Regions from separate parts of the Rhodococcus sp. NPDC056743 genome, predicted to be linked through region 3. Evidence: riboswitches for the same ligand, from Rfam matches in the RefSeq annotation. Region 3 holds a riboswitch; each other region holds the start of a gene.
The links. Region 3 has a riboswitch for thiamine pyrophosphate ahead of ACFRFQ_RS29065 (TenA family protein). Riboswitches for the same ligand answer to the same signal wherever they lie in the genome.
Positions count from the first base shown of each region.

Region 1: linked by a shared signal. The riboswitch ahead of thiC (phosphomethylpyrimidine synthase ThiC) and the one ahead of ACFRFQ_RS29065 (TenA family protein) in region 3 are both predicted to bind thiamine pyrophosphate.
Region 2: linked by a shared signal. The riboswitch ahead of thiO (glycine oxidase ThiO) and the one ahead of ACFRFQ_RS29065 (TenA family protein) in region 3 are both predicted to bind thiamine pyrophosphate.

Region 1 covers NZ_JBHTZI010000001.1:611,767-621,492, reverse strand. Annotated here, with positions in the region: gene ACFRFQ_RS02710 (DUF5933 domain-containing protein) at 1-65, opposite strand, end outside; gene ACFRFQ_RS02705 (glutamate--cysteine ligase) at 251-1,375, opposite strand; gene ACFRFQ_RS02700 (superoxide dismutase family protein) at 1,463-2,167, opposite strand; gene ACFRFQ_RS02695 (LytR C-terminal domain-containing protein) at 2,257-2,844, opposite strand; gene ACFRFQ_RS02690 (DUF3263 domain-containing protein) at 2,916-3,299, opposite strand; gene ACFRFQ_RS02685 (peptide deformylase) at 3,483-4,079, shown strand; gene ACFRFQ_RS02680 (GNAT family N-acetyltransferase) at 4,151-4,960, shown strand; gene ACFRFQ_RS02675 (exodeoxyribonuclease III) at 4,977-5,780, shown strand; gene ACFRFQ_RS02670 (GNAT family N-acetyltransferase) at 5,804-6,205, opposite strand; TPP riboswitch at 6,358-6,465, shown strand; gene thiC (phosphomethylpyrimidine synthase ThiC) at 6,458-8,068, shown strand; gene thiD (bifunctional hydroxymethylpyrimidine kinase/phosphomethylpyrimidine kinase) at 8,065-8,907, shown strand; gene ACFRFQ_RS02655 (adenylate/guanylate cyclase domain-containing protein) at 8,932-9,726, opposite strand, start outside.
Region 2 covers NZ_JBHTZI010000001.1:599,311-609,036, forward strand. Annotated here, with positions in the region: gene ACFRFQ_RS02590 (acetate kinase) at 1-162, shown strand, start outside; gene ACFRFQ_RS02595 (tetratricopeptide repeat protein) at 159-2,483, opposite strand; gene ACFRFQ_RS02600 (glutamate ABC transporter substrate-binding protein) at 2,491-3,477, opposite strand; gene ACFRFQ_RS02605 (hypothetical protein) at 3,474-4,838, opposite strand; gene ACFRFQ_RS02610 (NUDIX domain-containing protein) at 5,001-5,606, shown strand; gene ACFRFQ_RS02615 (hypothetical protein) at 5,704-5,835, opposite strand; gene thiE (thiamine phosphate synthase) at 6,055-6,747, opposite strand; TPP riboswitch at 6,774-6,920, shown strand; gene thiO (glycine oxidase ThiO) at 6,921-8,000, shown strand; gene thiS (sulfur carrier protein ThiS) at 7,997-8,212, shown strand; gene ACFRFQ_RS02635 (thiazole synthase) at 8,205-8,957, shown strand; gene ACFRFQ_RS02640 (ABC transporter ATP-binding protein) at 9,065-9,726, shown strand, end outside.
Region 3 covers NZ_JBHTZI010000015.1:101,719-111,444, forward strand. Annotated here, with positions in the region: gene ACFRFQ_RS29040 (hypothetical protein) at 1-103, opposite strand, end outside; gene ACFRFQ_RS29045 (LysM peptidoglycan-binding domain-containing protein) at 276-836, opposite strand; gene ACFRFQ_RS29050 (ABC transporter ATP-binding protein) at 1,132-1,914, opposite strand; gene ACFRFQ_RS29055 (ABC transporter permease) at 1,911-2,714, opposite strand; gene ACFRFQ_RS29060 (ABC transporter substrate-binding protein) at 2,692-3,711, opposite strand; gene ACFRFQ_RS29065 (TenA family protein) at 3,708-4,484, opposite strand; TPP riboswitch at 4,472-4,567, opposite strand; gene ACFRFQ_RS29070 (carboxylesterase/lipase family protein) at 4,673-6,241, shown strand; gene ACFRFQ_RS29075 (MFS transporter) at 6,244-7,491, opposite strand; gene ACFRFQ_RS29080 (GNAT family N-acetyltransferase) at 7,624-7,899, opposite strand; gene ACFRFQ_RS29085 (hypothetical protein) at 8,459-8,788, shown strand; gene ACFRFQ_RS29090 (Type 1 glutamine amidotransferase-like domain-containing protein) at 8,812-9,456, opposite strand; gene ACFRFQ_RS29095 (maleylpyruvate isomerase family mycothiol-dependent enzyme) at 9,470-9,726, opposite strand, start outside.

The DNA.
Region 1 (9,726 bases), on a different contig from region 3:
TGGTACGACGCAAAGGCCTGCACACCGAGAACCAGGGCGAGCACCGCTGCGCTGCCCAGGATCAGGACCTTGTGCGACGCTGCCCAGGACTGGCCCGTCTGGCCTGCTGAAGCTCCGCTTCCGGACCCCGCTGAAGCCCCGCTTCGGGACACACTGTCTGTCAACACCGGATAATAGTAAACGGCATGTGAACAGTGCCTGGACGGCGTCTGGACAAATGTACTGTTTGCCCGAAGTGCTCAACGGGGCGTCAGGTACCCAATTCCGCAACCAACGCGTCGACGACAGCCACCAGATCTCCGCCGTGAGCTTCCGCCACGCGCCGTTGACGCTGGTACGACGCTCCGCGTCGGGGAATCTCGGCGACCGATGCCAACTCGTCGGCGCACCCGAGCGACACCGCCACCGGCGTGAGATCTTCGAGCAGTCGCTCCAAGTCGTCGGTGACCAGACATTCGTTCGCGGCCGAGTCCAGAATGATCTCGGCATCGAGACCGTATCTGGCTGCGCGCCACTTGTTTTCCTTCACATGCCACGGCTGCATGTTCGGCAACGTCTCCCCCGCGCTGAGGCGGCGGTCGAGATCAACGATGAGGCAGTGAACCAACGCGACCAGCGCGCCCAGTTCCGCGCGCGTCGATACCCCGTCGAACACCCGGACTTCGATGGTCCCCCACTTGGGCGCCGGGCGAATATCCCAATGCATGCCACCGATCTTGGTGATCACGCCGGTCTTCATCTGGTCGTCGATGAACGACTCGTACTCGGCCCAACTCTCGAACTGGTACGGCAGACCTGCCGTCGGCAACTGCTGGAACATCAGTGCCCGGTTGGACGCATAGCCGGTATCGACACCCGCCCACATCGGCGACGACGCCGAGAGCGCCAACAGATGCGGATACCGCTGTAACAACGCATTGATGATGGGGAACACCCGATCCGCCGAGGACACCCCGACGTGAACATGCACACCCCAGATCAACATCTGACGTCCCCACCACTGCGTACGCTCGATCAACTCGTCGTAATCAGGCGTGCGCGTGACCAACTGAGTCGACCACTGAGCAAACGGATGAGTACCCGCACAAATGAGGTCGACGCCCAGCGGATTCGCGGCGCGGCGCAACAGGTCGAGCGACGCGTCGAGATCGCTCATGGCTTCACCGACAGTGTCGTGAATGCCCGTCACCAACTCGACAGTGTTGCGCAACAACTCTTTGGTGATGTGCGGCGTCTCGGAGCCCGCAAGCTCCTCGACCGCCGAAAACACCTCGGCAGCTGTATTGGAGAGATCTCTGGTCACACGATCGACCAGGGCGATCTCCCATTCCACGCCCAGCGTCGGACGCGGCGAACCCGGAAATGGAACTACCACGCAGAGAATCCAACCACAATGATCGCGAGAACACCGTGCTGGCTACTGCGTGGTAGTTGCCGAAGTGATACAGAACTCAGAGCAGGATCAGCTCTTGGTGATGACACCACACGCAACGCGTGCACCGGCGTCACCGGTATCGAGGGTCTGCTGATCCGGCGCCGGCGCGTAACGCGTCGGAATGTTGCCGAAGTTGTCGGCGCCCGCGTGGATCATGACGGACGTGCCGCCGTTTGCCACCAGGTCGTCGACAGTGAACGCGTCGGTGGTGGTGACGAGGGTGGCAGAGCCGTCCTCGAGAACCTGCACGGACGTCAGGTCGCCGCTGGCCGGATGGCCGGTGTGGCCCTCTGCCTGGAAATGTCCGCCGGCCGAGAGGAAGTTGCCCGGCTCGCCGCCGCTGGGCGCAACCGAGTTGGTCTCGCACTTGGCAACCTGGTGAACGTGGAAGCCGTGGAAGCCCGGCGTCAGGCCCTTCGCATCGAGGGTGACCTTGACGTCACTACCTTCCTGCGTGAACGTGACCGTGCCGACCTTGCTGCCGTCTGCGCCGGTCAGGGTCGAGGTAACCGTCTCGGTTGCGGAGCTACCGGCATGAGCAGTCGACGACGCTCCGTGGCCTTCGCTCTCGTGTGCGCTGGGGTCGGCCGCACCCGTCCACACAGGCGGAGTTGTACCGGGGACGCTGCTGGGCTCTTCGTTGTTACTGCAGGCAGTCAAGCCGAAAGCGGCTAGTGCGACTACGGGGGCAACGACGCGCCAGGACATACGCCGGGTGCTGCTGGGGGCCATCGAACCGCTCCTTTGGGTGGCGAGGAAGTGCAACTGATCATAACGGCGTGAGTAGTACACAGACCCGACGGGTGGTCCGAACCGACGGGTCAGTTGGACGTGACGATGACGATGACACCGGGCGACGCGTTTGCGATACCGGCAAATCGTGGCTCTGCCGTCACACCGAGTTCGGCGGCAATCTGCTGCGCCGCTGCCTTCTCTGCCGCGGAAGATCCGTAGAACACCGTGGTGGTGCTCACCGTTCCTTCGCTGTAGTTACCCGTCTCCTCGACATTCCAACCCGCTGCGGTCAACTCTTCTGCAGTACCTGCCGCGAGACCGGACACCGTGCTGTTGTTGAGAACCCGGACACTGACACTCGAAGGGTCGACGCTCACCGACGCGCCGGCCGAGGCCGAGGTCGTCGTGGCGGACGGGCGTGTCGTCGTAGTTGCCGTCGCAGTTTCTGCGGAATCGGTGTCGGTATTTGCAGCCGGTGCAGTTGTCGCCGGGGCTACCGCCGTTGTGGTCGCGGCTGCTGCGCTCGTCTCGGTCTGCTCGGCCGCCGTGTTGTCGGAATCGGAGCCGCCGAGTGACGCCGCACCGAGCCCGATGAACACGATCGCGAGGGCGATCAGCACCATGGCAATAGCGCGTAGGGGTGGTCCGGACGGCTGCTCTTTCGGGGTACTCACGCTCTCGACCCTATCGCCAGTGGGCGGTTCGACCGTTCATCGACAGAGATTCGAGCGCAGGTTTTGCGACTTCACGTCACCTCGAAGCCGAGGCGACGAGCTGCCCTCGCCTTCTGACGGCTGGCGCGCAACCGACGCAAGCGCTTGACCAGCATCGGATCTGCTGCCAATGATTCGGGGCGATCAACGAGTGCGTTGAGCACCTGGTAGTAGCGGGTTGCCGACATGTCGAACAACTCTTTGATCGCTACTTCCTTCGCGCCGGCGTACTTCCACCACTGGCGTTCGAAGGAGAGGATGTCGTGTTCTCTGCGGGTGAGTCCGTCCTCGCCGACATCATTGATTGCCGGACTGTTGATTCCCGGACTGTTGATTGCCGAGCCGTTGACAGCCGCTGACTCTTCGACTTCGGCGCCATCGGTCTGGCTTCGACTACGCACTACTGCGCTGTCCATGTCACTCCTCGACTGCTGTATTCGCCGTCAGTGAGACTGTGTCCCCCTGTTGCCCACGTTCCCCCGGGCACGTGGCCCGACCGAGCAACAAATCACATCGTTGTTCTTCAGCAACCATTGAACCACGAGGTATCGGACGGGCCGCGATAACCACGCGGGCGCGCCGCAACTATCCTTGACACCATGGCTATCCTCCCCATTCGAATCGTCGGCGACCCGGTACTGCACGAGCCCACAAAGCCGGTTACGCAGTCTCCGGCGGAAATCGCCGAACTGATCGCCGACATGTACGAGACGATGGACGCTGCCAACGGCGTCGGCCTCGCGGCCAATCAGGTCGGTGTTTCACTGCGTCTGTTCGTGTTCGATTGCCCAGGTGACGATCGTAGCGACACCCGCCGACGCGGAGTTGTAGTCAATCCCGTCCTGGAGACGTCGGAAATCCCGGAAACGATGCCTGATCCCGACGACGACTTCGAAGGTTGCCTCTCGGTTCCCGGCGAACAGTTCCCCACCGGCCGCGCCGACTGGGCCAAGGTCACGGGCACCGATGCCGACGGCAATCCCATCGAAATCGAAGGCACCGGTTTCTTCGCCCGGATGCTCCAGCACGAAACCGGCCACCTCGACGGCTTCCTGTACACCGACGTTCTGATCGGCCGGAATGCGCGCGCCGCGAAGAAGGCCATCAAACAGTCCGGTTGGGGTAAGCCCGGATTGACGTGGACTCCCGGCACTGTCGACGATCCGTTCGGCCACGACGACGAATACGAAGACTGAGAAGTTTGCCCATCTCGATCGGTAGCCGGGTGGTGCTGCGATACAAGCTCCCACCCGGTTACTCGCATCCGATGACCGATGTGATCGGCACCCTCGAATCCGCGGACCCGATCACGGTCCGCGGCAACGACGGGCGGGTGGTCACCGTGTCAGCAGATCAGGTGATCGCACTCAAAGTTCTTGCTGCGCGGCCCATTCGAGTGGGTGATATCCGAAACCTCGAGATCGCGGCTGCCACCGGTTCGCCGGGAACCGAGCAGGCCCGGATCGACGGTTGGCTGCTGCGCATCGGGCACTCACCACACGACACGGACTCAGCACTCCCCCTCGGCGAACCCGGTGGCAGTGCGTCACGAACCCCGGAAACGCTGAGCGCCATCCGTTCGTGGTTCACCGATCGGGGACGTCCGACCACTCTGATGCTGCCCGATCGCCTCGGAAGTGCCCCGTCCACGTGGATTTCCGGCGGCGAGGGCATCATGTTTGCCGCCGATCTCGACAACGTCGCCCCGACGCCGCCACAATTCACGACCACCATCGACGACGCTCGCGCTGGGGACACTCTCGCTCGCGTGGCGATCGGAACGATCGGCAGCGCCGACACGATGATCCTGGCTTCGGTGCGAGCCGCCGTCAGCGATGCCCCCGACGGCCGAAGGTGGGCGGGCCTGCTCGATCTCGAAGTGGCGGAGCCGCATCGACGGCACGGAATCGGCATTCTGATCTGCACGGACTTGCTCGGATGGAGCCGAACTCAGGGCGCAACCCATGCCTACCTGGCGGTTCCCGAAGACAACACGGCGGCGGTCGCTACGGCACGCTCACTCGGCTTCGTCGAGCATCATCGCTACCGGTACGCCACCGCGCCTGTCGGTGCCTGACGCTAGGCTTGCCCGCGTGCGCATAGCTACCTGGAACGTCAACTCCGTCCGTGCCCGTACCGACCGGATCATCGATTGGCTCGACCGATCCGACGTCGACGTCCTGGCGATGCAGGAAACCAAGTGCAAGGACGAGCAGTTCCCGTACGAACGTTTCGAAGAGATCGGCTACAAGGTCGCTCACGTCGGACTCAGTCAGTGGAACGGCGTTGCCATCGCCTCTCGTGTCGGTCTCGACGACGTGCAGATCGGCTTCGAGGATCAGCCGGGGTTCACCAAGGATCCCGAAGCGGAGCAGGTGCGCGAGGCCCGTGCGATCGGCGCGACGTGTGGCGGGGTGCGGGTGTGGAGCCTGTACGTTCCCAACGGCCGTGAACTCGACGATCCCCATTACGCCTACAAGTTGGACTGGCTTGCCAAGCTTCGCGACGACGCCGAAGGCTGGCTCAAGCAGAATCCGGACGAGCAGATCGCCCTCGTCGGCGACTGGAATGTCGCCCCCACCGACGAGGACGTCTGGGATCCCGCTGTCTTCGAAGGCAAGACCCACACGTCGCCGGCCGAACGCGCTGCCTTCGACGCCTTCATCTCGTCCGGTTTCACGGACGTCGTCCGCCCCCACACTCCCGGCCCCGGCGTGTACACGTACTGGGACTACACGCAGCTCCGCTTCCCGAAGAAGCAGGGAATGCGCATCGACTTCATTCTCGGCTCGCCCGCACTCGCAGCGCGGGTCGAGTCGGCAGAGATCGATCGGAACGAGCGTAAAGGCAAGGGCGCCAGCGATCACGCCCCTGTCATCGCACAGCTGGGTGCCTGAATAGCGGAAGCGGCGAGAAGCAGTCAGTCCTCGACGAGCAGATCGAGATATTCGGGATGCTCGCCGAGGTAACGCTGTACGTATGTGCAAACCGGGCGCACCGACCAGTCACGTTCGCGGGCGCAGTCCATCGAGAACTGCACGAGTACGGCCGCCATTCCCTGGCCGCCGTACTCTTCCTTGACGACAGTGTGCATGTACGCAACTACATCGCCGGCTTCGGCGCCGTATCCGAGGATCTCGTCTTCGTCCCGATACCCGAGGATGCCGACCAGTTCGTCGCCCGCGAGTAATTCGAACCGTTCATGTGACGGGTTGTCGACCAGCGTGATGTCGGTGTTGTTCATGGCGGAGTTGTTCCTGGCAGAGTTGTTCATGGTGGAAACCTCCACTGCTGCACGCACGGTACTCAAACTGTGATCCATGCCACTTATAGAAACAGTTACCGACGACGCTGTCCCGGGTTCGCCCAATTTTTGCACCGAGCGTGACGCGACCGCAATGGCACCGAGATTTTCTTTCGGCGCTGAGATAGAGTCGCGCGGTGCCGCTGTGAGCGCGCACACGCACAATTTCATACGACCACCACGGGGGCTCGCACCAGCGGGCTGAGAGGACGGCTAGGGCCGTCGACCGGATGAACCTGACCGGGTAATGCCGGCGTAGGGAGCGCATTAATGCACGAGAAGTCTGTCAACAAGGCTGCCGAAGATATCGCAGCTGTGACTACCGGCCCGATCGAGGGCAGCAGCAAGCACTATCTCGAATCGGATTCGCTACGAATTCCGCTTCGACGCGTCACCCTCACAACTGGTGAGCATCTTGACCTGTACGACACGTCAGGTCCGTACACCGACACGACCGTCGAGATCGACCTCGACGGCGGCCTCCCCCGAACGCGTGACACGTGGGAGCGGAGTTCGAGAAGTTCGACTCAGCTCGAATGTGCCAGAGCCGGCGTGATCACCCCGGAGATGCGGTATTGCGCTGCCCGAGAGGGCGTTTCCGCAGACCTCATCCGTTCCGAGGTCGCCAGAGGCCGGGCGGTAATCCCGGCCAATCATCACCACGGCGAACTGGAACCGATGATCATCGGCAAGAAGTTTGCCGTCAAGATCAATGCAAACATCGGAAACTCTGCCGTAACGTCCTCCGTGGCAGAGGAAGTCGAGAAGATGGTGTGGGCAATCCGGTGGGGCGCCGACACCATCATGGATCTCTCGACGGGCAAGGACATCCATCTCACCCGAGAGTGGATTCTGCGGAACTCACCCGTTCCTGTCGGCACCGTTCCGATCTATCAAGCGCTCGAGAAGGTCAACGGCGACCCCACGGCCCTGACATGGGAGATCTACCGTGACACCGTAATCGAACAGTGTGAGCAGGGTGTGGACTACATGACCGTCCATGCGGGTGTACGAATCGGCTACATCGCTTTGACCGCCGACCGAGTCACCGGGATCGTCTCTCGTGGCGGCGCGATCATGGCTGCGTGGTGCATGCACCATCGTCAGGAGTCGTTCCTGTACACCCACTTCGAGGAACTGTGCGAGATTCTGCGGCGCTACGACGTCACGTTCTCCCTCGGGGACGGTCTTCGCCCCGGTTCGATCGCCGACGCAAACGACGCTGCGCAATTCGCGGAGTTGCGCACGCTGGGTGAGCTCACCCAGATCGCGAAAGCCGCTGGCGTCCAAGTCATGATCGAGGGTCCGGGACATGTCCCCATGGACAAGATCGAAGAGAATGTCCGCCTCGAGGAGGAACTGTGCGACGAGGCACCGTTCTACACGCTCGGACCGCTGGCGACGGACATCGCACCTGCCTACGATCACATAACGTCGGCTATCGGTGCGGCGATGATCGCGCGGGCCGGAACCGCGATGCTCTGTTACGTCACACCCAAGGAACACCTCGGCCTGCCCAACCGCGACGACGTGAAAACTGGAGTGATCACGTACAAGATTGCCGCGCATGCAGCAGACCTCGCCAAAGGACATCCCCATGCCCAGGCCCGGGACGACGCACTGTCCAAGGCGCGCTTCGAGTTTCGCTGGCTCGATCAGTTCGCGTTGTCGCTCGATCCGGATACGGCACGAGAATTCCATGACGAGACACTTCCGGCCGAGCCCGCCAAAACCGCCCATTTCTGTTCGATGTGCGGTCCGAAGTTCTGCTCGATGCGGATCTCGGCGGACGTGCGTGCGTACGCGGATCTCCGGGAAACCGAACCTACCCGGACCGAACTGCCGTTTCCCCAGGTCCGATCGGTAGGCTCGTCGTCGTGAACCTGCTTCCCCTGACGCCCTCCGGCCAGACGCCGATTCGTGCCCTCACCATCGCCGGAACCGATTCCGGCGGCGGCGCCGGCATTCAAGCCGACTCCCGAACGATGGCAATGTGCGGCGTGCACGCCTGCGTAGCCGTTGCGGCCGTCACCGTGCAGAATTCGGTGGGCGTCAGCGGTTTCCACGAGATTCCGCCGCAGGTCGTCGCCGATCAGGTGCGGACCGTGGTCTCGGACATCGGCATCGGCGCCGCCAAGACCGGCATGCTGGCATCGACGACCATCATCGAAGCGGTAGCCGCGGTTGCCGCGGAGGTGGGGATCGGCCGCGACCGGCCGATCCCGCTTGTTGTCGACCCGGTCTGCGCGTCGATGCACGGAGACCCACTCCTGCACGCCGAAGCGCTCGACGCCGTCCGCAACGTCCTCATCCCGGCCGCAACTGTTGTGACACCGAACCTGGACGAAATCCGGTTGATCACCGGAATCGACGTGCAGGACGACGCTACTGCCCGCCGCGCCGCCGAGGCACTGCACGGCCTGGGCGCTCAGTGGTCCATCGTGAAGGGCGGACATCTGCGCACCTCGGACATGAGCACGGACCTGCTGTTCGACGGCGATACCTTCCTCGAGTTCAGTAGTCCCCGCATCCAGACCGGCAACGACCACGGCGGCGGCGACACCCTTGCTGCAGCCATCACGTGCGCACTCGCACATGGTTATTCGGTTCCCGACGCCGTCGCCTTCGGCAAGGAATGGGTGACCAAGTGCCTCGAGGCGTCGTACGACCTCGGAGCCGGTCACGGCCCTGTCTCACCGTTGTGGCGGCTGGAAGTCTAGAAGAACGCTGGAAGGCTGGAAAGACTACGCCTGCCACACGCGCCAGATACCCAGATCCTGCGGCACTCCGTTGGGCGTCGTCGCAAAGAATCCGCGGCGCCACGGCCGGATCTCCAGGTTCAGCTCTTCGAGGGTTCCCGGCGCAAGTTCTTCGAGAGTTGCCGCAGACATCATGACGTTGCCGTCGCCGCCCAATCCCATCATGCGGGCGGCGATGGTCACGTCGACACCCAACCAGTCGTCGCCCAGCTGCCGGGGTGTTCCGGTGTGGAGTCCGACCCGCATTCTGGGCCGATAGCCGTCGAGGTTGACTTGGGCAATGGCGTCCTGCGCCGCAAAGACGGCGGCCACTGCGGCGTCTGGACTGGTGAACACCGCCATGAGTCCGTCGCCCATTCGTTTCACCACGTGACCGTAGCGATCCGTAATCGGCGTTTCGACCGCTTGCGCGACTGCCCGCAGAAGCGCCAGTGTGGCCCCGTCGCCGGCGTGGAGCGACCACGTGGAGAAACCGACGAGGTCGGTGAAGACGATAGTCAGTTCCTGATCACCGCGGCCGCGGCCCATCTTCTCGAGGGCCGCCTGCCACACCTGCAGCGCGCCGAGGCTCATTTCCCTGGTAGCGGCCGGTTTGTGGTCGAGAAAACGATCAGCGACTCGGGCCACCGCACGTGCGCCGCCCGGCCCGGACAGGGAGAGCGGGTCGCCGAACCCCGGGTCACCCGGAAGCAACCGCCGGACGCGTCGTAGCGCGTCGATGAGCTGCTGATGTCCGTTCAGATCCGACGCAGTATTGAGCACGGATCCAATGACCGAGCG
Region 2 (9,726 bases), on a different contig from region 3:
GGGCGTCTGGGCATCGAGGTCGACGCTGCACTCAACGAGACGAAGAGTCGCGACGAGCGTCGGATCTCCGGCGCGGAATCCGCGGTGACCGTGCTGGTTGTTCCCACCAACGAGGAGTTGGCTATCGCGCGGGCAGCCCAGGAGTTCGTGACGGCGCGCTAGAAATTACTGTGCGGACGGACGCTGTTCGCGAGGTCGACCAGCGCGTAGCGATGCGTTCGGGACACGGTGGTACGGGCCAGAGCGCGTAGGCACATTTCGGCACCCGTGCGTAAACCGTGCTCGGTGAAGGGGAGATCGAGGATCGGTTCGAGTTCGTCGTGGGCGCGGTTTCCGGCCTTGATCCAGTCCAGTGCCGTACCCAGTACCAGGGTCCGCATCTGTAGGCAGCGCCCCTCGTCGGCCGGCAGGGCCCGGACGCGTCTGGCCGCCTCCCGCAGAGTGGACTCGTCGAGGTTCGCTATCTCGGTGCCGGAGAGCATCGTCAGCGCGCTGGTCATGCGGGCAACGTTGTAATGGCGTGAGCTGGTGGGAACTTCGTCCAGCGCTGTGACCGCGGCAGCGGTGTCTCCGCGTTCGGCGAGTTGGCGAGCCAAACCGAATGCCGCGCTGACGTAGTTGTGGTCGGTCTGCCAAACCGTGTGGTAGAACTTGCTCGCGAACTGGCACCATTGGTCGGGATCCTCGGAATCCCATTGTTGCAGTACCAATTCGGCGGTTGCCGCGAGTGCGAGTTTGGGTGCAAGTTCGCCAGGCAGGGCCGTGAGAACCGATTCGAAATGCGTGAAAGCCGATTCGAATGCGCTCTGCTGCAACCCCATTAGGCCGCGGTACCAGTCGATCTTCCAGTGATCGCCGATGGTGGAATGCAACTCGTCGAGTATCTCGTGCGCGGCGTCCGGGTCGCCCAGATCCAGATGCGCTTTGGCTTCGGCCAGTCTGAACTCTCCGGAAAATGCCACCTCGGTTGTCGAGGCCACCCGATCGATCCCACCCTCGCGGGCCCGGCGAAGTGCGTCGAGGGTTTGGGACGGTTCGCTGTGGACGGCCGCGGCGAGCAACGGTGCGCTCGGATCGGCGGGGTCGACCAACGGGATGGGAAGCGCATGCGCAACTTCGACAGGATCGAGTCCGCTGTCGCGGGAAATGCCGTCGACATACACGTCGGTCTGCGCAACCAGATTGTCGGTGCCGAAAGAGGTTCGCTGTCTACTGAATACGAGTGAGAGCCCCGGGTTTTCCTGCCCACTCTGCTGAGCCAGCACTTCGCGGAGGACACCGACAAGTTGACCGCCGATCTCGTCCGCAGACTGGAATCGCTTCTTCGGATCCGGATCGGTGGCGCGAAGGAGCAACCGGTGAAAGAACTCGTACTCGCTCAGTACCGGCTCGTCGGCGGGATCGGGGAGCCCGTCGAGGTAACGACCGTGCTTGGACGGCATGTCGAGTGTGAGCACGGCCAGTGTGCGGCCGACGGTGAAGATATCGGATGCAACCGTCGGGCCGGTCTCGATGATTTCGGGGGCCTGGTAACCCGCTGTGCCGTACAGATATCCGTAATCCTCGATACCCGAAACGGCGCCGAGGTCGATGAGTTTCAACTGGTCCTCGGTGACCATGACGTTCTCGGGTTTGAGGTCGTTGTACGCCAAGCCGGTGGAGTGCAGATAACTCAGGGCGGGAAGGATTTCCAGGATGTACCCGATGGCCTGCTCGATCGGCATGTGACGGCCGTCCGGGAACGTGGCGAGCACCTCTCGGAGCGATCGCCCACCGACGTATTCCATGACGATATAGCCCATAGGGGTGCCGTCGGGGCGAGGATGCTCGACGAAGTTGAAAATCTTGACGATGCTGGGGTGCGCTACTTCTGCCAGGAACTGCCGTTCGGCAACCGCAACAGCCTGAGCCTCGGAATCACCGAAGTGCAAGAGTCCCTTCAGAACTACCCAACGGTCGCTGACATTGCGGTCGATCGCAAGGTAGATCCACCCGAGTCCGCCGTGCGCTATCGGCCCCTGCACCTCGTATTGACCGGAAACCAGTTCGCCTTCTTCGAGCAATGGCCGGAAATCGAAGGCCGAACCACATTTGGGGCACACACCGCTCTGACGCGGCGACGTGCCGGCCGCTTTGCGGCCCACAGGTTCTCCGCACTTCCAACAGAAACGTTTGCGTTCGGGGACCGTTGCATCGCTCATGACCGCCGACGCCGGGTCTATGTGGGGAACCGGAGGGACCTCGACCAGTCCGCCGCCCAGACGGAGTTTGCGAGTCGAGCGCGAGCGTCGGGAACGAGTGGACCGACCTGTCGGCGTCGACACAGCGGACGGAACGGACTCACGCAACTGTGCGGACGTCTGCTCGGGACGGGCAGTGGCCGCGGTGAAATCCGGCTCGAATCGCGGCGCCGCCTGTGTAGCAGCATGTTCGGACTCGGTGTCGGCGGGATCGTCGTCCTTCGGGTCTCGAGATTCTGTCATGAGCGCCTCAATCCCGATATGCCGCAGGTGGGGGACCGGGAGTCGGTCCGAGCATGGTGAGCCAACGGTTGTAGAGAGAGTTCCAGGTGCCGTCGGTGCGGATCCGGTCCAGGGTGCCGTTCACGAATCGGACCAGGTCGGTGTTGCCGATGTTGATACCGATTCCGTACGGTTCGATGCCCAACGAACTTCCGACCATGTCGAGATACGGATCCTGCGAGGCCAGGCCGGCGAGGATGGTGTCGTCGGTGGTGATTGCGTCGACTTGTCCTTGTTGAAGTACGACAAGGCAATCCGACCACATGGGGACGGTGACAACCGTGGCCGCCGGTTGAAGTTTCTGGATGCGGCTCAGAGACGTCGTCCCGTTCGCGACACAGACACGTTTGTCAGCCAGGTCGTCGATGCCGCGAATATCGGATCCCCGTACAACCAGAATGCGTTGGAGGGCATTGAAGTATTCGCTGGAGAACTCGATCTTCTCCCGGCGTTCGCACGTGATGGACATGGTCTTGACGACGATATCGACGGTGGAATTCTGGAGTGCTTCGATCCGCTCGCTGGACGTCAGGATTCGGTACTCGATCTTCTCCGGATCGCCGAGGAGATCGCGGGCAACTTCACGCGCTATATCGACGTCGAAACCTTCGAGGCGTCCGGTCGCGGGGTCGCGGAAGCTCATGAGGTTGCTCCCGGTATCGAGTCCGACGATGAGGCGGCCACGTTCGCGAATCTTGTCGACACTCGGCTGCGGCGGGCGAGGATTCGCGTCGGCAGGGACCGGGCGCAAGCTGGCCGTCGGATCTCCACAGTCGGTCGGTGTTGTCGGCGTAGGGCTTGGCGCGATGGTGGCTTCAGCCGGTAGCGGCGGCTGCGTGTAGGACGTGGCCGGGGACGGCGTCAGATCCTCGTTGCGAACTCCGCCGCACGCAACCAGCAGTAGCGCTGCCGCACCCACCGCAACACACGCCCGCACTCTCGATCCACCGCTCACTGGTACTCCCGCAGCCGTGGCCAGAATCCGACGGCGATCCCGACAACGGCAAGCACCGCCAGCATCGTCACTCCGGGTGCCGACGCCGACAACACGCGCGAGGCATGGGAGATGTCGGCGCGAAGATTCTCGCGGGAATCGACAATCGCTTGCCACAGGGATTCGTCGAGCGCACCGTACTCGGCCGACGAATCTTCCGCACCCGATCCGACAGCGATGTTCGCGGCTCCCGTGAAATCTCCGACACCGAGCCGTTCGGTCATCCGGCCGTGCGCGGCCACCCATCGCTCGCGGGCGTCGATTGCCTGCGAGAGCACGGCGGTATCGACGCCGGCGCGTTGATCACCGTGCAACTGACGGAGAATGCCGTCGACGTTGTTCACTTTGTTGACGAAGATGGTGCTGTCATCCCCGTCGGAATCGCGTTGGGCCAGACTCAAAGTCTCGACTGTTCGCGCTTGCTGGGCCATGATGCGGGCCTCGGTCAACTCGTGCAGCGGGCCTGCCCCCGCGTCGAGCGCGCGGGTGGTGGAGATCGCCGAGATCAACCCGACCGTCAACAGCCAGATCAGCGCCGCGGCAACAGCTGTCGAGGCGAAGATCAATCCGAGGTTGAATCGTCGACGGCTGTGTTGAGCGATGCGGATCTGAACCGCGATCAGCATCGACAGCGCCAGCGCAAACGCGATGATCGGCCACCACGGCGGGCGGACGAAATCATTCTGTACCTGGGTGACTTGCGCTTCTTGCGCCGAGTGCAGGTGCTGAGCCGTGGGAAGCAGCGATGTCTGCATCAGATTCGACGCCTCACCGAGATACGCGGCACCGACCGGGTTTCCGACGCGATTGTTGGCACGCGCAGTCTCGACCAGACCGGTGTACACAGTGAGGTCGGTCGAGATGGAGGTGAGGGCGGCTTGGCCCGCCATGTCCAGAGTGTCGAGTCCGGCGGACGCGTTCACTATTTCCGCCGACGCCTCACCGATCGACTGGGTATAGCGGTCACGCACCGCCGCCGGTTCCAGGCCACCCCAGATGAACGCGGTGGCTGCGGCCGCGTCGGCTACCGACAGAGCGCTGTAGAGATTCTGAGCGGAGTTGGCGAGAGGTTCGGTTTCCGTCAGGACGTTGCCCAGACGCGCTTGGCGGTTCTCGATGGTCGCGGCGGCCAGGAACCCCGCTGCCACGGTGAGAAGGATCAGGACGATCCCGACCGCGGTGAGTCGTCCGGGCGTCGAGGTCATGAAACCGCGAAGTTCGCTCTCGATCAGCGGCCTCGCGGCGGCTGTATCCACCGGGTTGTCGCGAGACGTCCCGGGTGCGGTGCGAGGCTCGAGGGAAGGTGTCACACGGCTGACCATCGAACTTCTCTCCCTCTCTGCACTCGAGCCGGCGGAGCGCTGGATTGCGGCCTCTTCGCGAGCATATAAGTATGGTCCGCACCGAGGGCAGATTGAACGGGTTAGTGTGGGTCAGGATAGTGGCGAATAGGCAGTGGGCCTTAAGGCAGGGCGAGGTAGTCGATGCGTGGTGACGGTGACGGTTGGTCGGTCGGATCGGACGGAACTCGGCATTGGGGGCGTCATGGCGCCGCCGGATTGTTGTTGCGTGCCCCTGACATAGACGGAACTCCGATGGTGCTGCTTCAGCATCGCGCGGCGTGGAGCCATCAGGGCGGAACGTGGGCTTTGCCAGGCGGAGCGCGTGATTCGCACGAAAGTACGACGCATGCAGCCGTCCGAGAAGCGCACGAAGAAGCCGGAATCGACTCGGCGGCGGTACGCGTGCGGGGCGACGTCGTCACCATGCGCGCAGACAGTGGATGGACGTATACGACGGTGGTTGCCGACGTCGAAAGTCCGCTGGAGACGGTCGCGAATGGCGAGAGCACCGAATTGCGATGGGTTCGCGAGGACGACGTCGAGAGCCTGCCGCTACATCCGGGATTTCACTCGGCCTGGCCGAGTTTGCGAACGTCCGTTGTTACGAGCGACGCGGAAACCGACGGTGGTGGAGCCCGGACGGTCGTGTTGCCCGGAGGTGGTTTCGGTTGGACTCCGGGAGACGCGGATTCCGTGCAGTCGGGGTCTACCCAGGACAGATCGGGAAGTTCCCGCGCTCAGGCGTAAGACAACACAGACAGCACATAAAAGGGTCGGACTCGCGTCATAAGGAGTCCGACCCTTTTGTGTGCTGTTGTTTCGGCGCGAAGGGCCGAAACTGCGCTCAGCTGAGTGAGTTCAGGGCGGTGATGAAGGAAACGGCGGTGATGCCGAGCTTGAGCAGCTCGCTGATCTTGCCGAGGTTCAGATCCTCGAGCGATTCGGTGCTCAGCGAGGCGGTGTCGAACGATCCCATGAAAACTCCTACGTCGAATTGTTAACTGGGGATAAGCTATATCAGAAGACTGATTGGTCGGGATCCAACGGACAATTCTGTGGCGAAAATCACAATTTGGCAACTTTTTGGCTGTTGATCGGACAAACGCGCAGCCTATTTCTTGTCGGTCAACACAAGGTGGACTATGAACAATCACAGTGCAAACGGTGCGGGACCAAAGACTGAACTGGGAGGTAACTAGGTCGCGAGTAGGTCGGCAAGTCGACGTGCGGCAGCCTGTGGATCCGCTGCCTCGGTGATGGCTCGAACGACGACGATCCGGGTGGCTCCTGCCGCCAGTACTTCCGGAACCCGAGCCTCGTCGATACCGCCGATCGCGAACCAGGGACGCGTCGGCGTTGCATCAGCGGTGGAGCGCACCAGATCCAGGCCGGCAGCACTGCGGTTCGGCTTTGTCGGTGTTGCCCAGACCGGTCCGGTGCAGAAGTAGTCGACGCCCTCTTCGATGGCAGCCAGGCTGGCCTGAGCGCGTGAACTCGTGGAACGGCCGATGACGACGTCGTTGCCGACAACCGTCCGCGCGTAGGGGACGGGGATGTCGTTCTGGCCCAGATGCAACACGTCGGCGCCCGACGCCATTGCCAGGTCAGCGCGGTCGTTCACGGCAAGGAGTGCGCCGTGACGTCTCGCGGCAGCCGAGAGAACCCCGAGAGCGATCAGTTCGTCCTTCGCTTCGAGCGGTCCGAATTCGCGCTCACCCGCAGAGCCTTTGTCCCGGAGTTGAATGATGTCGACACCACCGGACAACGCGGCTTCCGCGAACTGTGCGAGGTCGCCTTTGTCGCGACGTGCGTCGGTGCACAGGTACAGCCGTGCTGCTGCCAGGCGCTCGCGCCGGTCGAAGAGGTTACTGGGATGTGTGGGGTGCACGAAGCAAACGGTAGCCTCTAGGAAGCAAGGTTCGACACGGGAGTCCCGAAACTGTGCCGTCGCATTTGTCGCGAAGGCAAAGTTCGTGGGGCTGAGAGGGGATCGCGACAAAGATCCCGACCGTCAGACCTGACCCGGATCATGCCGGCGCAGGAAGAAAAGGTGGAATTGTCATGAGCACGCACGCACGCTCGGTTGCGGTGATCGGCGGGGGAGTCATCGGACTGTCCATTGCCTGGTACGCGGCGCGCGACGGATGGGCAGTACAGCTGTACGACCCGGCGATCGGAACCGGCGCCTCCTGGGTCGCTGGTGGAATGCTTGCCCCGTTGTCCGAAGGATGGCCGGGCGAGGAAACAGCATTGACCGTCGGCGCGGCCTCGTTGCAGCGATGGCCGGAGTTCGGCGCGCATCTCCAGAAATTCGGACCGTCGGTGTTCACGACTGACAGTTCACTCACCGTTGCTCTCGACAGCGCCGACGCCCAAGACCTGGCGACCATCGCGGAGTGGGTCAGCGCGCAGGGACACGAACTGCAGATTCTCGGCCGAGCCCAGATCCGTGAACTCGAACCGATGCTCGGCCGCGGAATCCGCTCGGGCCTCATGGCCGCCGGTGAATCCGCCGTCGACAATCGTGTGTTGTTGGCCGCGCTGCAGGCAGCGTGCGCGGCGTCGGGCGTCGAATTGATCAACCGCGCCGTGCACGATCTCACGGAACTCGACACCGACCAGATCGTGCTGAGCGCAGGAATCGCCTCACCGAAGCTGTGGCCGGGACTTCCCGTTCGGCCGGTCAAAGGTGAGATCCTGCGTTTGCGCAGCCGGCCGGGAGTGACACCCGCGCCCAGTCGAACCATCCGAGGCAGCGTCCACGGCCGACCCGCGTACCTCGTGCCGCGCGGCGACGGAATCGTGGTCGGCGCAACACAATACGAATCCGGCGAGGACACGCAGGTCACCATGGCCGGTGTGCGAGATCTGATCAACGACGCCGAAGCCCTCATGCCGGCGATCGGTGAATACGAACTCTACGAGTGCGCGGCCGGGTTACGTCCGATGACGCCGGACAACCTGCCGCTGATCGGGCGGGTCTCGGAGCGTGTTGTCATTTCCACCGGGCACGGCCGCAACGGCGTGCTCCTGACTCCGGTCACGGCAGACGCGACACTCGCGTTGTTGAACGGCACATCATTGGTCGAGGTCAAAGGAACCGAACCCGAGCGGTTCGCAGCAGTGAAGGAAAATTCATGAGTGAGCAGGTCCCGATCGGGATCACCGTCAACGGCGAGGAACTCGAATTCGATCGAGCCGTCACGGTGACCGAACTTCTGACACACCTCGAACTGCCCAGCAAGGGAATTGCCGTCGCCGTCGACGGTGCGCTATTCCCGCGCGGGCGCTGGGACGAATCCGTCGCGCGTGGTTGGGAAATCGAGATCCTCACGGCGGTGCAGGGTGGCTGAACACGATCTCCTGACTATCGCGGGCCGTACCTTCGGCTCCCGGCTCATCACCGGCACCGGCGGCGCTGCCAACCTCGCTGTTCTGGAAGAAGCGCTGGTCGCGTCCGGTACCGAACTGACCACGGTCGCGATGCGACGCGTCGACGCTGCCGGCGGGACCGGCGTGCTGGATCTGCTCAGGCGCCTCGGAATCGAACCACTACCGAACACAGCCGGCTGCCGCGGCGCGGCCGAAGCAGTGTTGACGGCGCAGTTGGCACGTGAGGCACTCGAGACCAGCTGGGTGAAACTCGAAGTCATCGCCGACGAACGAACTCTGCTACCCGACGCCATCGAACTCGTCTCCGCCGCAGAACAATTGGTGGACGACGGATTTACGGTACTGCCGTACACAACGGACGACCCGGTGTTGGCGCTTCGACTCGAAGAGGTCGGTTGCGCCGCGGTCATGCCGCTCGGTTCACCTATCGGGACCGGACTGGGTATCGCGAATCCGCACAATATCGAGATGATCGTCGAGCGCGCCGGTGTGCCGGTCATTCTCGACGCCGGGATCGGAACGGCCAGCGACGCAACACTGGCCATGGAACTGGGCTGCGACGCGGTGCTTCTCGCAACCGCGGTCACCAGGGCCAAGAATCCCGCGCTCATGGCGTCGGCGATGCGCCATGCCGTCGTCGCCGGTTTCGAGGCCCGCCATGCCGGCCGGATCCCGAAACGATTCTGGGCGCAGGCGTCCTCCTAGGGGTTCCCTCGGGGTGGTACCTGGGGTCCATGTCCTACCTGGGTACCACATCGAACTAGACCTGCGGCTGATGTGCAGGCGGGGCCGGATCAGGCAGAGTTCTCCTCATGATTGAACTGAGGGGACTGACCAAGGTTTACGGACCGACCAAAGCGGTGGACGATCTGACGTTCACCGTCCGCCCCGGCATCGTCACAGGGTTCCTCGGACCCAACGGCGCCGGCAAGTCCACGACGATGCGGATGATCCTGGGGTTGGATCGCCCGACTTCTGGTGAGGCGTTGATCGAAGGCAAGTCGTACCGCGAGCTGAAGGAGCCGCTGCGTACTGTCGGTGCGCTGCTGGATGCGAAGTGGGTTCATCCGAACCGCAGCGCCCGGGCGCATCTGCAGTGGATGGCTGCTTCGAACGGGATTCCGAAGTCTCGGGTGGACGAGGTTCTCGGCCTGGTGGGACTGTCCGAGGTTGCCGGTAAGAAGGCCGGTGGATTCTCGCTCGGTATGTCGCAGCGTCTCGGCCTGGCCGGTGCGCTCTTGGGCGACCCGAAGGTGCTCCTGTTCGACGAGCCGGTCAACGGTCTCGATCCGGAGGGCATCGTCTGGATTCGTAAGTTCATGCAGCGATTGGCTGCCGAGGGCCGCACGGTTCTCGTGTCGAGCCACCTTCTCTCGGAGATGGCGCTGACTGCGGAGCAGTTGGTTGTCATCGGTCGTGGCCGATTGATTTCGGATTCGACTGTCGCCGAGTTCGTCGATCGCTCGTCCGAGTC
Region 3 (9,726 bases):
CGCCGCCGCCGAATGCTCCGGCCGCTCCGCCGAAGAGGAAGCCCGAAGCGACAGAAATGCCGGCAACTGTGAGCGCGCCGACCATGACAGTTCTGTCTCTCATGCACAACCTGTTCTCCGGGAGCAGTACGCAAAGCACTGTAGGCGAAATCGAACAGTAGTGGCACATCGAAAGCTATTGGGTGGGACGCGAATAAGTGTGTTATAGAACACAAAAGCCGTCTAATGCACAAAACCCCAGGCATGGACGCCTGGGGTTTCGCGGCAAAAAGAGGCTACGCCGGGATGGTCAGAACCTGGCCCGCGTTGATGAGATCCGGGTTGGCGATACCGTTGGCATCGGCGATGCGCTGGTACTGGTTGCCGTCCCCGTAGAAGCGCTCGGCGATCGCCCAGAGGGTGTCGCCGCCCGCGACCGTGTAGGTCTGAGCTGCCGGAGCAGCGGGAGCCGGTTCGGGCTCTGGTGCTGCCGGGGCCGGCTCCGGGGTGGGTTCCGGCGCGGGAGCTGCGACGGCGGTGTCAGTGGACCACAGGGCGCGCTCGCCCGCGTACAGAACGACATTGCGATCGTCTTGAACCGAAAGCGAGACGCCCTCGTTGCCGGAGGTCTGCGATGCCCAGACTGCGTCCCCGTCCTTGTAGAGGACGAAGTTGCCGTCGGCCTGCAGGTCCGCACGATTGGCGCCCGATCCGTTGGTGCCGGCTGCCCAAACTGCGCGGCCGTCCTCGGAGAGAACCAGGTTGCCGTCGGCCTGCAGGGTGAGGGCGTAGGAACCGTTGTCGGACTTGAGTTCCTGGCCGATTGCGAGACTCTGGCCTGACTGCAGTGTGCTCACACTGTCCCTTTCCAAATCTGTTGCGATGGGGTCTTGTCACGCAAACATCACTCGCCAGTTACCTCGCGGTGAGTGGCTGCGTAGGCGGTCCACACTACGTTACTGGAGAGTTTTGTGGAACGCCCGACACACATACTTAAATTTCGTTAAGCGTTATCACTCTGGTAGTGAGTAGATTTGGTCGCAATGGGACTTTGCGGAGCGTCGACCTGGGCCTTGGTTGATCAGCGCCTTCTGAACTGTCGGTGAACTGCGCGTGACTCTCAGCTTATTTTCAGTAATCGGCAGGTGGGGACTAGTCGGACAAAGCGGCCAGAGTCTCGCTGTGCAGCACCTGGAGCAGTTCGCGCTCCACCGCGGCAAATTCCGGCGAGGTGATCATGTCCAGCTCGCGAGGGCGAGGAAGCGGCACGTCGACGACGCGTTTGACCGTGGCGGGTCTCGCCGAGAGAACTACAACGCGATCGGACAGGTAGATGGCCTCACGAATGTCGTGGGTGATCATCAGAACTGTCCACCGATACTGCTGCCACACATCCTGGAGCCAGGACTGCATTTCGGTGCGGGTCAACGAGTCGAGGGCGCCGAACGGTTCGTCGAGCAGCAGCACGGGCTTGCCCTGAACTACAGTGCGCAGCAATGCCGCCCGTTGGCGCATGCCGCCCGAAAGCTGCGACGGAGTGGCATTCTCGAAACCCGACAGTCCGAAGGCGTCAAACAACTCACGGGCCTTGTTGCGTGCGATTTTCCGGGGCACGCCTTGTACTTCGAGTCCCAACGCAGTGTTGTCGAGTACCGAACGCCAGGGAAACAGGAGATCTTTCTGGGGCATGTAGGCGGTCGGGATGTCGCGTCCCGAGTTCGGCAGACCAACGGTGACGCTTCCCGTCGTCGGGGATTCGAGTCCGGCGAGGACGTTGAAGATGGTGCTCTTGCCGCACCCGCTCGGGCCGATCAGCGAGACGAATTCGCCTGGCGCAGCGTGGAACGACACGTCATCGAGAACCCGTCGTGTGTCCGCGCGTGCGCCGAACTCCTTGCTGAGCGAGGCCACGTCGACAATGCGGTCGGTGCTCATCGCGGTGTCCTTTCGCGCAGCGCCCACGGCGCAACGACGCGTTCCATGGCAAAGGTCAGGAGGTACAGGGTGACGCTGATCAGGGCGGTCACGAGAACTGCGGCAAGCACGAGGTCGGTGCGGAAGGAGTTCTTCTGGGTGCTCATGTAGATGCCCAAACCGGAGGTCGCGCCGACGTATTCGGAGAACACCGCGCCCACGACGGCGTAGGTGATGCCGATACGGAGAGCGGTGAAGAACCGTGGAATGGCCGACGGGAGCCTGACGTACCGGAACTCCTGCCAGCGGGATGCGCCCATGCTGCGCAGGAGTGCACCGGCTTCACGATCGGCTGCGGCAAACCCTTCGATCAAACCGATGGTCATCGGGAAGAACGTTGCCAATGCGATCACCAGAACTTTGGGCAACAGCCCGAATCCGAACCAGATGATCATGAGTGGGGCGATCGCAATGATCGGCAACGTCTGCGAGACGACAAAAAGTGGCACCAACGCGCGCGACAGCCACGGTGAAAAGTCCACGACCACAGCAAGAATCCACGCGAGTGCCAGTGAGACGGTGAACCCGATCAGTGTCACCTGAAGCGTCGACAACGCATGACCGGCGATTACCTCGCGGTTGTCCCAGCCCTGCGTCAGTACTCGCCCGGGTGACGGCAGAACTTGTGGACGAATGTCGCTGACGTCGACGTAGATCTGCCAGGCCACTACGAGCAGGATCACCACGGCGAGCGCAGGCAGCGCTCGCCGGGTGACGGATCCCCAGCGAGTTACCACTTCAGGGCGCGGCGAGGTACTCATTGGTGAAGTATTCCGACCAATTCGGTTGCTGGGTCAGCGTCTTGCCGTCCGGGCCGGCCAGCAAGCCGTTGTCGAAGAGGAAACCCGAGTAACCGGACCATGTTTCGAGATTCTGAGTTCCGACAACACCGTTTGCGTCCTTCATGAAGTCGGCGGCAAGCATGCGCTGACTGTCCCGAACGAGGTCTTCGTCGGTGAAAGCGCCCGGGTTGGCGTCGATGAGATCCTGGGCGGCGCGGTCGGGATCTTCGGCGGCCGTCTGGTATCCGCGTTGCACGGCCTTGACGAACTTGGCGGCTTCCTCGGGGTGATCTTTCAGCCACTTCTGATTGCCGTTGATCACAATGGAATACGCGTCGGGAAATCCGTAGTCGGTGTACTGGAAGTACCGCATCGGGGTTCCGTTGCGCTCCGCCTCGAGGCCTTCCCAGGCAAAGTACGACACCGTGAAATCAGCTTGGCCCGAGTACACGGCTTCGTAGGCCGACGTCCCCAGCGTGACGGTGGTGAAGTCACCGGTGCCCCCGTCGTTACGAATCACCTGCTGCAGGGTTTCGACCTCGCCGGGATCGCCGAAGCCGGCGTAGACCTTGCCGTCGAGATCACGCGGACGAGTGATGTCCGATCGGTCGGCCTTGACGCCGATTCCCGTGGCGCGGTGCTGAAGTGGCGCGATGACGGAGACGGTGTCCGCACCCGCAGCGTGGGCGAACGTCGCCTGACTCTGGGTGCTGATCCCGAACTCTGCGTTGCCGGCATCCACCAGAGTGTCGGGGGAGGTGTTGTTGTAGGGCAGGATCGACACGTCCAGTCCGGCGTCGTCGAAGTAGCCCTCCTGCATCGCGACGTAGAGTCCGGTGTGGTTGGTGTTGGGAGTCCAGTCGAGTGCAAACCGGATGGAATCCGAAGATTCTGTGCCACTGGAGCATCCGCTGATCACGGTCAGGGTTGCCGCGAGAGCTGCAGTCGTGGCGAGAATCCGACGTACTGAGATCATGACGCGGGCCAGGGCTGCGGGTGCAATGCCGAATCCCAGAACATCAGCTCGAATCGACTTGCGATCCGGAACGCCTCGCTCATCGCTTCTCGATCTGCTTCGGTAGCGGCGTCGGCTGCGGCGTCGACGAGCACCCGAGCCTTCGCGACTGACTCGTGGAATTCCGGAGCGTCGTAGGTGCTGACCCACTGTGCGTAGGGATGCGTCGGATCTGCGTCCAGGACTTCCCGCGCTGATGCGGCCAGGTCACGGCCGACTTCGGCGTAAATCCAGAAGCAGGGTAGTACAGCAGCCGCCGAGACGGCGTACGGCGCCGTAGCAGCCGTCGCGATCAGGTAGGACACGTATCCCAAGCACGCTTGCGAATGCTCGAGCCGGCTGGTCTCGGCCGGCAGGATCCCGCCGGTGAGAAGGCCGTCGTGCAGAGCCGACTCAACCGTTGCCGCGGTGGACGCAGAGTTGGACCAGAATCCCGCTGCCTGCGGATTCGGTGCATGAGCGGCAACGAGCGACAGCGCTTGGGAGTACCCCTCGAGATAGAGCTTGTCCTGTTCGATGTAGGTGCGGAACGCGTCGAGCGGCAAGGTGCCGTCGCCCAGGCGGCGCAGGAATTCGAGTGAGTCGATCGACTCACGCAGTGCTTGTGTCTCGGCCCAGAGTCGGTCGGTGAAGCGGTCGGAGCTCGGTTCGGTGAGCACCGAGCTTCCGGACACCGCCGTGTTTTCGGCAGACGTGTTTACGGCAGAACTGTATGCAGGCTGTGTGGTAGCCATGACATCCCTTCGTCAGCATTACCTGATCAGGTTCCCGGGTTTGATCTCAGCCCCGCCCATGCGGAGCACCCCGTGTCAGAACAAGGCGACCTTAACACCGCCGCTTTCCGTTGCTCGTCCCCACCTGCCGGAAATTGGTAGGTTTGGAAAAGATTCTCTCAAAGTCGAGGTCGTGAGGAGATTCAGGCATGGACACCGAAATTCGACCGGAAGAGACAGGCGAGAGCACTCTTGTCGTCCGCACGCCAGCCGGCAAGGTCCGGGGATATGCCGATGGTTCAGTTTTCAGCTGGAAGGGTATTCCATACGCTGCCGCCCCGACCGGCGAGCGCAGGTTCCGGGCACCGTTGCCGCGGGAACCATGGGACGGCGTGCGAAATTGCCGCACCTTCGGTCCCATCGCACCGCAGGGGCAAAGCCCGGCCGTCCCGATAGACCGGGCCTTTGTGGTCGATGAGGATTGTCTGTCCGTCAATGTGTGGGCCCCACGACCGGACGGCACACCGCGACCGGTCATGGTGTGGATTCACGGCGGCGCCTATTGCCTGGGTTCGGCTGCCCAATCCATTTACGATGGTCGACACCTCGCGGAGACCGGTGACGTCGTCCTGGTGTCGTTCAACTATCGCGTCGGCGCGATGGGGTTCCTGGACTTGTCTTCGTTTTCGACGCCCGACGTCGTGTTCGAGTCGAATTGTGGCTTGCGTGACCAGATTGCGGCGCTCGAGTGGGTACGTGACAGCATTGCTGCGTTTGGCGGTGACCCGGACGAGGTGACGGTCTTCGGGGAGTCGTCGGGTGCCGGGTCCATCACGACGCTGATGACGTGCCCCGCGGCGGAGGGTCTCTTTCATCGCGCGATCGCTCAAAGTCCACCGGCCACATCGGTATACGGACGCGACCGCGCTCGCTCGGTGGCAAGCCGCTTCCTCGAGCTCATTTCGATTGCTCCGGACGACGCCGGCGAATTGATCGGTACCGAGCTCGAGCTGATCATCAAGGCCGGTGACGAACTGGTCAACGAAATCCCGACCCGGATTCCGGGAACCCTCGCCATGGCGCCGGTGGTGGATCGAGAACTGGTGCCGCACTATCCGGTTGCAGCTTTCCAGAAGGGGTATGCCCACAGGATTCCACTGATCATCGGCTCGAACAAGGACGAGGCGTCGATTTTCAAGTTCATGAAATCACCATTGATGCCGGTGAGTGCGCAGTCGGTGGAGGCGATGCTGCAGGCATTGGCCGATGACCACCCAGATATCTCGCCGACGAGGCTGGCCGAGATCATGTCGGCTTATCCTGATCATGCCAAACCCAGTGGTGCGCTGGCGCTCTCGCGTGACGCCGCGTTTCGGATGCCGACGCTGTGGATTGCCGACGCGCATGCGCGGCACTCACCGACCTGGCTTTATCGATTCGACCATGCCACCCCCATGCTCAAGGCGGCGCGTATCGGAGCTGGCCACGCAACCGAATTGCCCTATGTCTTCGGTAATTTCGGAACACTGAACGTTGACCCGACCTTCTGGTTGGGTGGACGCAAGGCTGCGATGGAGGTGGCGGGTCGGATGCAACGGCGGTGGCTAGCGTTTGCCCGACATGCTGTGCCGGCGGCGCTCGACGGGTCCAAACACTGGCCGCCGTACGACGAAGAGGCTCGATCGACTCTGCTGATCGATTCACCGGACTCGTTGGTTCACGACGCCGACGAGGTACTGCGTATCGCCTGGGGCAACGAGGTGATGGGGTTCAAATAGCGTCAGGGGTGATCGAGTTCGCGCAGTACCGGAAGCGCCGCGCACACGATCGCGATGACCACAATCGGAATCGACAGTGCCACAAAGGTGGATGCGATACCGAGCTGATCGAGAAGCGGACCGACAACAAGGTATCCGAGTGGACCGGCGGCGTAAGCCGTCGACGTCATCACGCCGACCACGCGGCCACGCATGTGCTCGGGGCTACGGGTCTGCATCGCGTAGTTGGCTATCGGGCCCACCGGGCCGTACACGAGACCTTGCAGGCCCGCCAGAACCAGAATCACCCACAAGGGTGGTAGTAGGGCCATCGCCAGCATGGCAACGCCGAGCACGCCGACTGCACAGATCATGATCAGTCGCCGGGACATCAGCGGAGCGAGCGGGGCGTAAGCCAAGGCGCCCACAATTCCTCCGATTGCCAACGCCATCAACACCGACCCGAGCTGGGCGGGTTGATCGAGTTCGGTGAAATACACAGGAAAAACAACACTTTCCACCGGCATGTACAGGGCGACGACGGCCATGTCGACCAGCGCCAGAGTCCGCAGGAGTTTGTTGTTCCACACGAACTTCAGGCCCTCGAGAGTGCCGTGCCAGATGGATGCCGGACGCCGTTCGGGGTCGGGTGTTCCGGCATCGGCCAGGCGGATGAAGGCAACGACGACTATCGAAAGCATAAATCCCGCCGCAGTCACCCAGAGGGTGTTGACCGCGCCGATCGTGGCGATCAGGACGCCGCCGACCCCGGGGCCGATCAAATACGCGACGTTGTAGTTTGCCTCGTACAGGCTGTTGGTTCGATCGAGTTTCCATCCCGCTGCCCGCGTAGCCGCAGGGAGCATCGATTCCCGCGCCGCCATACCGGCCGGATCGAATGTTGCACCGAGTGCAGCCAGAGCGGCGATCACCGGAATGCTCAGACCTGAGGTGACCGCGAAAATCGGAATTGCCGAGGCTGACACGGCGGACAACGCGTCGGACACCATCGAGGTGCGTCGACGGCCGAATCGATCAACGAGGGTGCCGGAAAACAAACTCGCGATCAGTAGCGGCACGGCAGCTGCGCCGGCAACAATTGCTGCGTCGGTGGCGCGCCCGGTGCGCTCGAGAACGAGCCAGGGGATGACCACAATGGCGATGCCGTTTCCGATTGCGGAGAACAGCGTTGCGAGGTTGATCAGAACCAACGGAAGGTAGTGGATCTGGTTGGACGTGCCCGCGCGTCGCAGTCGGGGTGTGAGCGTCACGGACGTTCCTTCCGGGCGACGGGCAACGAACTGGTGTTTCCACCAACACTGCCCGACACGCGTGAAGTCCGCGACTGATTTTTGACGGCTCACTAGGCCTCGGGGTTAGTTATCCCCGAGGCAACAAGCGAGTTACACCAGGACCTGAAACTCCGGATTCTGCGCGACGAACTTTTCGACGTACGAGCAGGACGGGACAATCTTCTTACCGTCGGACTGCGTCTGTACAAGCGCTTCGCGCACGACGACGGCAGCGAGTCCGCGGCCACGGAACTGCGGGTAGGTGACGGTGTGGTGGAAGTCACGCACTCCGTTTGATTCGGAATACTCCGCAAAACCTGCCAGTTCGTCATCCGAGTAGATCTCGAAGCGGTTCTCGTCGACGTTGTGTACGACTGTGTCGGCCATTGTGGGTGGGCTCCGTATCGGTGAGGGGATGTTCCCTCGACGGTACCGGGGCGATAGGTGGCTTCAGGATCATGAGGTGCCGTCTCCCGGTGATTGCTGCTCGGGGAATTGGACGGCTGTTCAAAGCTGATCGTGTACGGCGATGGAGGGTCCAAAACCTACTGTGTACTAGGCATTCTCCGTGTGAAGATGTGTTCGAAAACAGCGATACACATGATTTGCTACCGTAACTATCCCACCTGTTGGGATAGTTGAAAAAGATTTTTTCGCCAGGGGATTTGTTGCTTCTGGGAGGCCTGAATAATCGGGCAAATCGCTGGTCAGGCCGAGTTGCCCGAGATGCGGACCAATGTCTTCGCTGCGATGGCACTAGGTCTCGAATAGGCACCGACGCGGCATCGTTTTCCTGAGCGCAACCCAAACGAAGCCTTGGGGGGTTAGCGTGTGCATCGTCGGGGATAAACGAAGCGTTACAGGTTCACCGGAAAACCTTCTCGGGTGTACCTAGGCAACGAATAGTCGTCACATCGTCGTCGGACACTTCGAGGAAGGAACGCACATGATTTTCGGACAGCGTGAGTCGAACAGTTACCTGGCTGCAATATTTTCGTACGACTTCCTCGATGAGCACATCGGATACGAGACGATTGCCCGCATTCACCGCGGCGAAATCGACGATTGGATCCGGGACCTTGCCGCGTCCGGACTCTTTTCCGCAGCCGAGGTGCGCGCAGCAGAACTCGCGTGGCACAAGAACCCGCGACTGCTTCTCGACGCGCTACTCGAAGATGCGGACGAAGTGTCCGTCAAGCGTTGGGAAATCGCCTGGGCGCGACTCGATCGCCAGTCGCACAGCGTTCACCCGGCACCTGTTGCCGAGCACGGTTGAAGGGCATCTGACGACCGAGGTGGTCAGATGACGGACGGTTCGCCGCCGCCGTCGACAACAACAACCTGCTGATCGCTCAGAACCCGAAACGGTATCTTCTCCGCCGTCAGTATTGCGATTGACTGTGCCGTGGCCGCAGGATCCTCGAGAACCGAACCGCCGCCATGCGGAACAATCGCGAAATCGACGAGTCCCAGGCCGGTCCACACCGGCTCGATTCCGCACGTAGGCAGTACATCCGACGGATCATCGGTGACGTCCAACCCGATCAGGGTCGGGGTGGCCACTGCGGCGCCGGCGCTGTATCCCGCATAGACAAGTTCCTCATCGCGCACAAGGCGTTCGAGGACGTCGTCTGCTCCTGTCCGCGCTAGCTGCGCGCGCAGGACAAACGTGTTGCCGCCGCGGACCCAGACGCCGTCGAACGTCCGCAGTGCCTGCTCCAGTGGGCCGGGCGAGTGCGTGTAGTCGCGGACGTCGAGTTCCTCGGCGTCATATCCCGCTCGGCGCAGTGGAGCCAGTTCACTGGTGACTGCGGAGGCTCGGGAGGCGGCAGGCCACGCGTCGGCGGCCGCGGCGATGACGGCGATCCGAGCGCCAGGGCCGACCAGTTCCGCGAACCGGGTGTGGTGGTCGCCGAACCGGTACGACGCCAGGAACAGCTTCATCGGACGGCGCGGCTCAGATCGTGAACGCAAGGTTGTCGAGGATCCGCTTACCGAGCGCGTGGTCGCCCTCGATCGTGATCTCGTCAAGATGATCAGCCGCGTGGACCCGTCCGCACGCAAGGCGCGTGAAGAGTGGGGAGCTCATCCGGGCGGTCACGGTGGGCGGCCCCTCCAGGGTGGGAACCAGAGCCGCACGACCGTCGACGGCGATGTGCAGTTCGCGGGCCAGCGGGCCGCTCAGATCAAAGGTGATGCGAGAGCCGTCCGGCG